Regions from separate parts of the Variovorax sp. 01N425 genome, predicted to be linked through region 3. Evidence: riboswitches for the same ligand, from Rfam matches in the RefSeq annotation. Region 3 holds a riboswitch; each other region holds the start of a gene.
What was found. Region 3 has a riboswitch for cobalamin ahead of AC1DSC_RS17215 (TonB-dependent receptor). Riboswitches for the same ligand answer to the same signal wherever they lie in the genome.
Positions count from the first base shown of each region.

Region 1: it holds a riboswitch for cobalamin, as region 3 does, so the genes downstream of both, cobM (precorrin-4 C(11)-methyltransferase) here and AC1DSC_RS17215 (TonB-dependent receptor) in region 3, are expected to answer to the same signal.
Region 2: it holds a riboswitch for cobalamin, as region 3 does, so the genes downstream of both, AC1DSC_RS28180 (TonB-dependent receptor domain-containing protein) here and AC1DSC_RS17215 (TonB-dependent receptor) in region 3, are expected to answer to the same signal.

Region 1 covers NZ_JBFTRJ010000006.1:215,680-218,943, forward strand. Annotated here, with positions in the region: gene AC1DSC_RS12865 (tripartite tricarboxylate transporter substrate binding protein) at 1-376, shown strand, start outside; gene AC1DSC_RS12870 (hypothetical protein) at 473-781, shown strand; cobalamin riboswitch at 941-1,204, shown strand; gene cobM (precorrin-4 C(11)-methyltransferase) at 1,364-2,209, shown strand; gene AC1DSC_RS12880 (sirohydrochlorin chelatase) at 2,206-3,135, shown strand; gene AC1DSC_RS12885 (precorrin-8X methylmutase) at 3,132-3,264, shown strand, end outside.
Region 2 covers NZ_JBFTRJ010000020.1:18,219-21,482, forward strand. Annotated here, with positions in the region: gene AC1DSC_RS28165 (sulfite exporter TauE/SafE family protein) at 1-251, opposite strand, end outside; gene AC1DSC_RS28170 (cell division protein ZapA) at 534-866, opposite strand; gene AC1DSC_RS28175 (hypothetical protein) at 863-1,087, opposite strand; cobalamin riboswitch at 1,159-1,405, shown strand; gene AC1DSC_RS28180 (TonB-dependent receptor domain-containing protein) at 1,505-3,264, shown strand, end outside.
Region 3 covers NZ_JBFTRJ010000009.1:8,563-11,826, forward strand. Annotated here, with positions in the region: gene nthA (nitrile hydratase subunit alpha) at 1-107, shown strand, start outside; gene AC1DSC_RS17205 (nitrile hydratase accessory protein) at 119-466, shown strand; gene AC1DSC_RS17210 (HoxN/HupN/NixA family nickel/cobalt transporter) at 463-1,260, shown strand; cobalamin riboswitch at 1,396-1,657, shown strand; gene AC1DSC_RS17215 (TonB-dependent receptor) at 1,783-3,264, shown strand, end outside.

The DNA.
Region 1 (3,264 bases), on a different contig from region 3:
GGACATGTCCTTCGACACCATCACGCCCGTGCTGCAGCACATCAAGGGCGGCAAGCTGCGCGCGCTGGCCGTCACCACCGCCAAGCGTTCCGCCGTACTGCCCGAGGTGCCGACGCTCGAGGAGGCCGGGCTCAAGGGCTTCGACATCGGCACCTGGTTCGGCGTGCTCGCGCCGGCCGGAACGCCGAAGGACATCACCGCAAAGCTCCACATCGAGATGGCCAGGATCATCAAGTCGCCGGAGTTCGCCGAGCGGATGCGCGCGATCGGCGCCGACCCGATCGGCGACAGCTCCGCCGAGATGGCGGCCCGCATCCGCGAGGAGACGGCGAAGTTCGCGAGGCTGGTCAAGGAGGGGAAGGTCGCGGTCGAGTAGGCCGGATTCACGACGATCTTGTTACTCCCCGCTGCGCTCGCCAGTCCCTAGAGTTGCCTTGCGGCGCCAACCACGGCGCGCCACAAGGAGCCGGCGATGAGCAGCAACAGCAGGAACAGCAGGAACAGCAGCAAGAACGACCGCGTCGCGCAGGCGCTCGGCATCTATCGAAGCATCGCGGCGTGCAACGAGCGCCTTGCGCGCGGCAACGACGTCCACGCGCTCACGGCGGCGTTGATGCTGCCCTGCTACCACGCCGAGTTCAGGCGCGTGGCGAGCGAGCTGAACCATTCGGAGCAGGACGAGCTGGGCGCCGCGCTCGAACGCTACCTGCCTGGCAACGCCGCAGTGACCGCGTCCTACAACGAACTCCTGGTTGGCCTGCGGCTGCGGCCGGCCCGCTGATCTGCCCACACAGACCCGGGAGCCATGCCGACGCGCGGCTGTTCTGATCCAGAACAACCCCGCGTACCAGGGCGATTTCGCCGCGGCCCGCAAGGAACTGCGCGGGCGTCTCGGCCTGGACAGGTGATCGCCCGCCGCCCCGCCGCAAGCGGCTGATACACTTTGCGCGCGTTGTCAGGTGTCCTGGCGCCCCGTGTAAACGGCGGGGTGGCCAGGGTGAAACGGGAAGTCGGTGCGCGGCGGTGGAGAGAACACCGCGCAATGCCGACGCTGCCCCCGCAACGGTAAACGAGTCAAGAAGCAAGACCCCGGGATTCGGTCCCGCGCCACTGTGCCGCGAACGGCATGGGAAGGTGGTCTTGCTGCAGAGCCGATGGCTCTGCGCTCGTGAGCCCGGAGACCGGCCTGACGACCAGCGCATGACCTTGCGGTGGGCGAGGATCGGCGGGCGGCGCATGGCGTCCGGCTCGATGCAGGTGTGCATCCGCCGGAACCGCATCCACTGGCGCCCCTCCGATTTCTCTCCCCCCGCCCGGTCGTACCGACCATCTATCGCGCGGCGGGCGCGGAGGAATCATCATCATGAACAAGCGAGCCATCGCTCCAGGCAGTGCGCCGACGCCGGGAACCGTGTGGTTCGTCGGTGCGGGCCCGGGCGATCCGGAACTCATCACCGTCAAGGGCCGCGGCCTCGTCGAGCGCGCCGGGGCGATCCTGTTCGCGGGCTCGCTCGTGAGCGAAACCGCCATGCGCTGGGCGCGGCCGGACTGCGCCATTGCCGACAGCAAGGACATGACGCTCGAGCAGATGTCGGCCTGGCTGATCGCGCAGGCCGCGCGCTGCGAGACCGTGGTGCGCCTGCAGACCGGCGACCCGGGCCTGTACGGCGCACTGATCGAGCTGGTGCAGCCGCTGGATGCGGCGGGCGTGCCGATCGGCGTGGTGCCGGGCGTGTCCTCCGCCATGGCCTCGGCGGCGGCGGCGGTGGAAAGCCTCACGCTGCCCGAGGTCACGCAGACCGTGATCTTCACGCGCGTCGAAGGCCGCACGCCCATGCCCGAGGGCGAGTCGCTCGAGGCGCTCGCCGCGCACCACAGCACGCTGTGCATCTTCCTGAGCATCACCCTGATGGGCAAGGTCACGGCCGCGCTCACGGCCGCCGGCTGGTCGCCCGATGCGCCCGTGGTGGTGGTTCACAAGGCAAGCTGGCCGGGCGAAGAGAAGATCGTGCGCGGCACGGTCGCGACCATCCAGGCGCTGTGCCGCGAGGCCCGCATCGCGAGCCAGTCGATGATCATCGCCAGCCCCACGCTGGGCGCGCGGCAGTGGACCACGCTCGCCAAATCCAAGCTCTACGACGCGAGCTTCACGCACCGCTTCCGGCGCGCGAGCGTTCCCGTCCAAACCCTGCGCCAGGAACTCCCATGAACTCCGAAACCATTCTGCTGGTGGGCCACGGCTCGCGCGAAAAATCCGGCAACGACGAGATCGAGGCCTTTGCCGCGCAATGGCGCGAGCGGCAGCCGGGCTGGCGCATCGAGGTCTGCTTCATCGAGTTCTCCGAGATCACGATGAGCGAGGGCCTGCGCCGCGCGGCCGAGAGCGCGCGGCGCGTGATCGTGGTGCCGCTCATCCTCAATGCCGCGGGCCACGTGAAGATGGACGTGCCGCAGGCCATCGACGGCGCCCGGCTCAAGTACCCGATGGTGCAGTTCCTCTACGCGCCGCACCTCACGGCCTGCGATCCGATCCTCGCGATCCTCAAGCGCCGCCTCAAGGACGCGATGCAGGCGCTCGACATGCCCGACCCGACCACCACCGGCGTGGTGATCCTGGGCCGGGGTTCGTCGGACCGCCAGGCCAATGGCGACATGGCCAAGATGGCGCGCTGGCTGATGGAGGAGACCGACCACGAGCTGGTCGACCTTGCCTTCACCGGCATCACCTACCCGCGCCTGGAGAAGGCCGTGCAGCGCCAGGGCCTGCTGGGCATGAAGCAGGTGGTGGTGCTGCCCTACTACCTGTTCAACGGCACGCTGGTCGAACGCATCGCGCGCCAGGTCGAGCACCTGAAGGCGCAGTACCCGACGATCCGTTTCGTTTCCACGCGCTACTTCGGCTTCGAGCCCGAGATCTTCGCGCTGCTCGAACAGCGCGTGGACGACCTGCGGCGCGGCGCGCCGGCCGCGCTCATGCCTTGCGACGGCTGCAAGTTCCGCGACTTTGCGGTGGAGCACGGGCTGGGCGGCCACCACCATGGCGATGCGGCGGCGCACGGCCACGACCACGACCACGATCACGACCACGCGCATGGCCACGTCCATGCGCACGACGCGGTGCCGGCGCTGCGATGAAGCCGACGCACGCCCCGGCGGCCAACGTCGTCACCGAGCAGCTCACCGCGGCGGGCCGCGCCATCGAGCACGACTCCTTCGCGGTGATCGACCGCGAGGTGGCCTCGCATGCCTACACGGCCGACCAGT
Region 2 (3,264 bases), on a different contig from region 3:
CAGCGCACCGCGCCGCGCTTGTGATGGGCGCGCACGCTGGACACCGAGGTGAAGATGATCGTGGCCATCGAGGTGGCGATCGCCATCTTCACGGCAAGATCGGAGGCCACCCCGCGGTGCCCCATGATGATCGTGATGAACGGCACCATGAGCATCCCTCCGCCGATGCCCAGCAGGCCCGCCAGGAAACCGGTGCCCAGGCCGAGCGCGGCCAATTCGGCGATCAGGAGGGGGTCGAGCAGGGAAGTCACGCAGCGGAGCCTTGAAAAAAAGCAACGGCCCCGTGCAGCGCATGCAGGGGCCGTATGAACGGAAAAAGGTGTCTGCAAGTGGGCGCCGAACCCGCATCCTGAACCAGGGTTCAGGTGGGCGAGGGCAGCAAGACTTCGGGTTCATCTGACGCGAGATGATCACACCCGTCAAGCGATGTACCAAGCCCGGCTCCGGAGAGCATTGGAACAAGGAAATATTAAGCCCGACGCGCACCGCAGACAGTTCGGATTTTACGCCCCGGACGGGCCGGGTGCTTCCGCTCAGAGTAAATGGTCATCGCCCGCGAGGGCTTGATCGAGTTTCTGAATGAGCTGGGCGGCCTTGGCATCGGCGTCGCCGCCCTCTGCCGAGGAGGCCGCGGCCAGGGGAGGCGGCGCGGCCGCGGCGGCCGCCTGCTGGGCCGCCAGGTCGAAAGCCAGGTTCAGCGAAGCGAGCACCGCGATGCGGTCGCGCGCCTTCACCTTGCCCGCATCGCGGATCTTGCACATGGCCGCGTCCACGCGCTCGACGGCTTCGCGCAGCTGCGCCTCGCCGCCTTCGGGGCAGCCGAGCAGATAGCTCTGGCCCATGATCTGAACTTCAATCTGCTTCATGCGGGGGAATCTTGGGAAGGTGGTTCGGCCGGCAGCCGCTCGAGCAGCGCATCGAGGCGCGTGCGGGCCGCGGCCAGCCGCGACTTCAACGCGTCGCGCTCGCGCGTGAGCGCTTCGACCTGCTCCTGCAGCAGCGCATTGGTGCGCTGCACCTCTTCATGACGCACGAGCAGGCGTTCCACACGCTCGGCGATCTGGTCGATGGGGCTGGAGGCGGGCATGGTTGGCGATTGTAGTTTCCCCGGCGGACGGCAGGCGGCGCAACTTTTGGCTTACTGCGCTGGCCGAGGCCCTAAAATCCTGCGCGTTGGTGCCTGCGGCGTGGTTCACACGCCGCGGTTCAACGGGAAGCAGGAGTGAACGCCCCCGGAAACGGAACAGGGCCGAAGCCGCCTGCGCTGCCCCCGCAACGGTCAAGCAGTCGACGCCGCAAGCGTCAACCTCATCCATCAAGCCACTGGGTGCCCTGAAACAGGCGCCTGGGAAGGCGGTGGGGTCGCACTGCCAGCCCGGATACCGGCCAACAAGGCGGCTGCCGCATGCGCGATCGATTTTCGATTCGGCGCGCAAGGCAGCCATTGCGCCCAAGCGCCGGCGGGGAAGCCGGCGACGGGCATAGACGTTCGTTCGCTCCATTCATGACTTCCTGTGGTTTCCTTTCCCTCGGCCGTGCGCCTGCGCGCCGCCGCCTTGCCTGCCTGCCGCTCGCGCTGGCCTCTGCTTTCGGCGGCATGGCGCTGCTTCAACTGCCGGCCGTCGCGCATGCCCAGCAGGATGCGCCGGCACTCGGCGAAACCGTGGTCACCGCCAACCGCACGCCGCAGCCGCTGTCGGACCTCGTGGGCGACGTGTCCGTGGTCGACCGCCAGACCATCGAGCGCAGCGGCGCGGTCGGCGTGGCCGACGTGCTGGCGCGCCTGCCCGGCATCGAGATCACGCGCAACGGCAGCGTGGGCAACACCACCAGCCTGTACATCCGCGGCGCCGAGACCCGCTTCACGGCCGTCTACGTCGACGGCGTGCGCGTCGATTCGCAATCGACCGGCGGTGCCGGCTGGGAAAGCATTCCGCTCTCGCAGATCGACCGCATCGAAGTGCTGCGCGGCCCGGCCGCCGCGGTGTACGGCTCCGATGCCGTGGGCGGCGTGATCCAGCTCTTCACCAGGCGCGGCGAAGAAGGCGTGGCGCCTTACGCGGGCATCGGCTTCGGCAGCCACGGCCTGCGCAAGGCGGAGGCGGGCGTGAGCGGCAAGTCGGGCGCCTTCGACTATTCGCTGGGCGCGGCGCACGAGGAAAGCCGGGGCTTCAACGTGCTGCCGATGGACAAGCGCACGCCCTCCAAGGACGGCTTCACCAGCCCCGACCGCGACGGCTACCGCAGCAATTCCGGCAACCTGCGCCTGGGCTACCAGCTCACGCCGAACCAGCGGCTGGAAGCCACGCTGCTGTACAGCGACATGGAAGCCGGCTACGACCCGCCGGTGAGCTTCAGGACCAAGCCGCCGATCCTCTTCCGGAACGACATCTCGAACAACACGCTGCGCACGGCCGGGCTCTCGTGGTCGGCCAAGTGGAACGACATCTACAGCACGCGCGTGCAGGTCACCGATTCGCAGTCGGTCTACAAGACCCAGCCTTCGTTCTACCGCACCGAAACCAATCTGCGCGGCTACCTGTTCCAGAACGAATTCCGCTTCGGCCCGCACCTGGTGACGGCCACGCTCGAGCGCCGCGAAGACGCGCTCGAGAATGCGCCCACCATCAGCAGCGGCCTGCTCTCGAGCAAGCGCTCGCAGGACGCGGTCTCGCTCGGCTATGGCTTCGTGCAGGGCGCGCATTCGCTCCAGCTGCATGTGCGCCATGACGACGACAGCGAATTCGGCGGCAAGGCCACCGGCAGCGCCGCCTACGGCTACGCGATCACGCCGCGCCTGCGCGCCACCGTCTCGGCCGGCACCGCCTTCCGCGCGCCCACGCTCTACCAGCGCTTCAGCGAATACGGCGTGGCCAGCCTCAAGCCCGAGTCGAGCCGCAACGTCGAACTCGGCCTGCAGTACACCGACGGCGGCACGCATGCGGGCATCGTCGTCTACCAGAACCGCGTCGAGAACCTGATCGTGTTCGACGGTTCGGCCACCAACTGCCGCTCCGGCTTCGGCTGCTATGCCAGCACCGCGCGCGCCCGCTACCAGGGCGTGACGCTGTCGGGCGGGCACCGCATCGGTGACGTGAGCCTGCGCGCATCGCTCGACTTCCAGGACCCGCGCGACCTCGACACCGACCACCTGCTGGCCCGCCGCGCGCGCCGCCACGGCACGCTGGGCGCCGACTGGCGCATTGCCGGCTGGACGCTGGGCGCCGAGCTGCAATCGTCGAGCAAGCGCTTCGACGACGCGGC
Region 3 (3,264 bases):
AGCGGCCGGCCAATACCGACGGCTTCAGCGAAGAGCAACTGGCTGCGCTGGTCACGCCGGAGGCGATGATGGGCGTCGCGCTGGTATCGCCGCCTGCAGCGGCCTGAGGCAGCGTGCCATGTTCACTCGCTTTGAGGAATACGCGGCTTCCCAGATGCTGGGCCATGCCGACTCGCCGCCGCGCAGCCAGGGCAAGCTGTTCTTTGCAGAGGCCTGGCAACGGCAGCTCTTCGGGTTGACGCTGGCCGTGGCCAAGCAGGGGCACTTCGACTGGGAAGACTTCCGCCAGCACTTGATTGAATCGATCGGCGACTGGGAACGGCTTGAATGCGCTGCCCAGCCGCCTTGGGACTACTACGAGCGGTTCTTTGGGGCGCTGCTGCAGGTTCTGGCGCGGCAGCAGGTAGTGACTGAAGGCGAACTGGCCCGGGTCTTGGTCGATCGGCCGTTGCGGAGCCATGAATGAGCGCCGAGTGGCTGTCCTTTTCGGGCTTGGTTCTGATGTTCGCGCTGGGGCTGCGGCACGGATTGGACCCCGACCACATTGCCTGTATCGACGGACTGACTTGGCGGGCTCTGGACCGCAGTGCCCACCACGGCCATGCGCCCTGGATTGGCACGCTGTTCGCGCTCGGCCACGGGCTGCTCGTCACCGCGATCGCAGCGGGTGTGAGCCAGCTCCCTCATGACGTGCATGTGCCTGAGGCTCTGGTGGCGGTGTTCGACTGGATTCCCACGGCATTGCTTGTGCTGGTCGGGACGATGAACCTGCACCTCCTGCGACGCCGCGATGTTGCGTTCGCGCCTGCCGGGTGGAAATTGAAGCTGGTTCCGCGGCGCCTGCGCCTGCACGCCAGCCCGTGGGCGGTGGTGCTGACGGGCGTATTGTTCGCCACGGTGTTCGACACGGCGACCCAGGCGGCGGCCTGGGGATATGTGGCCAGCCACCGCGGCGGCGGCCTGTCGGCAGCGATGGCAGCCGGGTTGGTCTTCACCGCCGGCATGATCATCACCGACACGCTGGACGGCTGGCTGATCTGCAGCATTGACCGCCGTACTGACGGGCAGGATGTTGCCCGCCGCTACCGCCGAGTGCTGGGCTGGCTTGTCGTCTGCATCTCGTACGCGGTGGCTGCGTACAACATCGGCAAGGCACTGCTTCCGGCAATCGAACTTGGCGAGAACGCGTTCTCGCTCAGCGGCCTTGCGTTGGTGCTGGTGATGCTGGTTGTCTGGGCTTGGTCGGTCGGGCGCGCGTGATCCGTGCCTGCACCGGTCTATTGCGATAACTCACAAGGGCCTGCTCAACATTGGCCGTCTGCAATTTTTGCATCAGAGCCGTCGGCGCTTCCTATAATCCGCCCCGGTCGGTAGAACACTCCTTGCTGGAGCGATCCCCGCCACGGTTCGAAGGTGCCCCCCATGCCGGAAATGGTTTGGGAGGTTAAACGGGAAGCAGGTGCGCGCGCCGATGGCGCGCAATGCCTGCGCTGCCCCCGCAACGGTAAGCGGATAGAGAAGTTTCGAGCGAGCACCTGCGGGTGTTCGCAGCCACTGCGCTTGAATCGAGCGTGGGAAGGCGAGGCTTCTGTTGTTGTGCGCAAGCGCATGACAGCAACCCGCGAGCCCGGATACCGGCCTTCGCAATCGCCTTCGGACGCTGCGGGAGTGCGTTTGTCCGTGCTGCTCGGTACCTGCGTGCCGGGTTGGCATCGGCTCGTGCAATTGCAGCGTGTATCTCTTGGAACAGCCCAGCGGGAATGCGGGCTAGAGGAACAGCATATGCGCAAGCCTGCCGAGCTCGGGATCCGGCCCCGGGTTTCCGGTCCTTTCACGACCCAACACATCACGATCCCGGGCCTTGTCGCCCTGCTCGCCAGCACGTCTGCGCTGGCGCAAGTGAGCTTGCGACCGGTCGAGGTGACGGCCCCCCGGCAGGATCAGGCGCCGGCGCTTCAGGCCACAACGACCGAAGTTGCCGGCAGGCTGGGCCTGAGCGTCATGGAAACGCCGGCTTCGGTCGAGGTTATCAGCCAGGAGACCATGGAACGGCGTGGCGCAAGGACTTTCGAGGAGGCCTTGCGCGGCGGCGTGGGCATCACGGCCGGTGGAGCGCCCGGATCGCCATCGGTGATCTCCACGCGCGGCTTCACCGGTGGTTTCATCACCTATCTGTTCGACGGCGATCGCATTGCAGTGCCGACGATGGTGAGCCGTCCCCAGGACACCTGGAACTACGAGCGCATCGAAGTCTTGAAGGGCCCCTCGTCGGTGCTCTACGGTGAAGGCGCCATCGGCGCGGCCGTCAACTTCGTGACCAAGCGAGCCGACCGCAGCAACCCCGGGGCCGAGGCCATGCTGTCCTATGGGAGCTTCGGCACGGCCAGGGCCGGCGTCGGCCTGGGTGTCAACGTGGGCGAGGCCAGCGCTTTCCGACTGGACTACAGCCACCAGGAGACCAACGGGTACATCGACCGCAACAAGCAGCGCTACGACAACCTCACCATGGGCTTCAGCACGGCATTGACGCGGGAGCTCACGCTCGATCTGTCGCTGGACTACGCCAGGGACAGTGCGCTGTCCTACCAGGGCACGCCGCTCGTGCCGCGTGCCTATGCGCTCCAGCCGATGGACATCGTCAGCGACGCCAGCGGGCGAGTGGTCGATCGCGGCATCGCGTTTCGCAACTACAACTTCGACGATGCCGAGATGAGTGCGAACAGCCTCTGGACGCGTGCCAAACTGACTTGGCAGATCGCGCCGGAATGGAAGCTGCGCAACCAGCTTTCCTACTACACGGCCGACAGGACATGGCGCAATTCGGAGTCCTTTGCCTTCGCCGCCCCGGGCCGCATCGTGCGCGACCTGGTCGGTATCACGCACGACCACCAGATCCTCACGGATCGGCTCGATCTCACGAACACGTCGCCGATCGGGGGAATGAAGAACCGGTTCGTGGCGGGGCTTGAATACACGAAGACCGACTTTTCCTCCAACCGCGACTTCTCCAACGGATCGACCGCAGCCAACAATGCGCTCTCGGTGAGCGACTTCGCCACCATCCCGGGACGCTACGGCAACTTTGCCGCGAACCCCGCTCTGTTCGCGGGTGCCGGCAATCGCACGATCTTCGACGCACGGATTCCGACGGGGTCTATCTTCATGGAAGATGCCCTGTCCGTCAGCGAGCGATTGACCCTCGTGGGCGGCTTGCGGCAGGACCACGTGAAGCTGGAGCGCCAGAACATGGACCTCAACACCGGG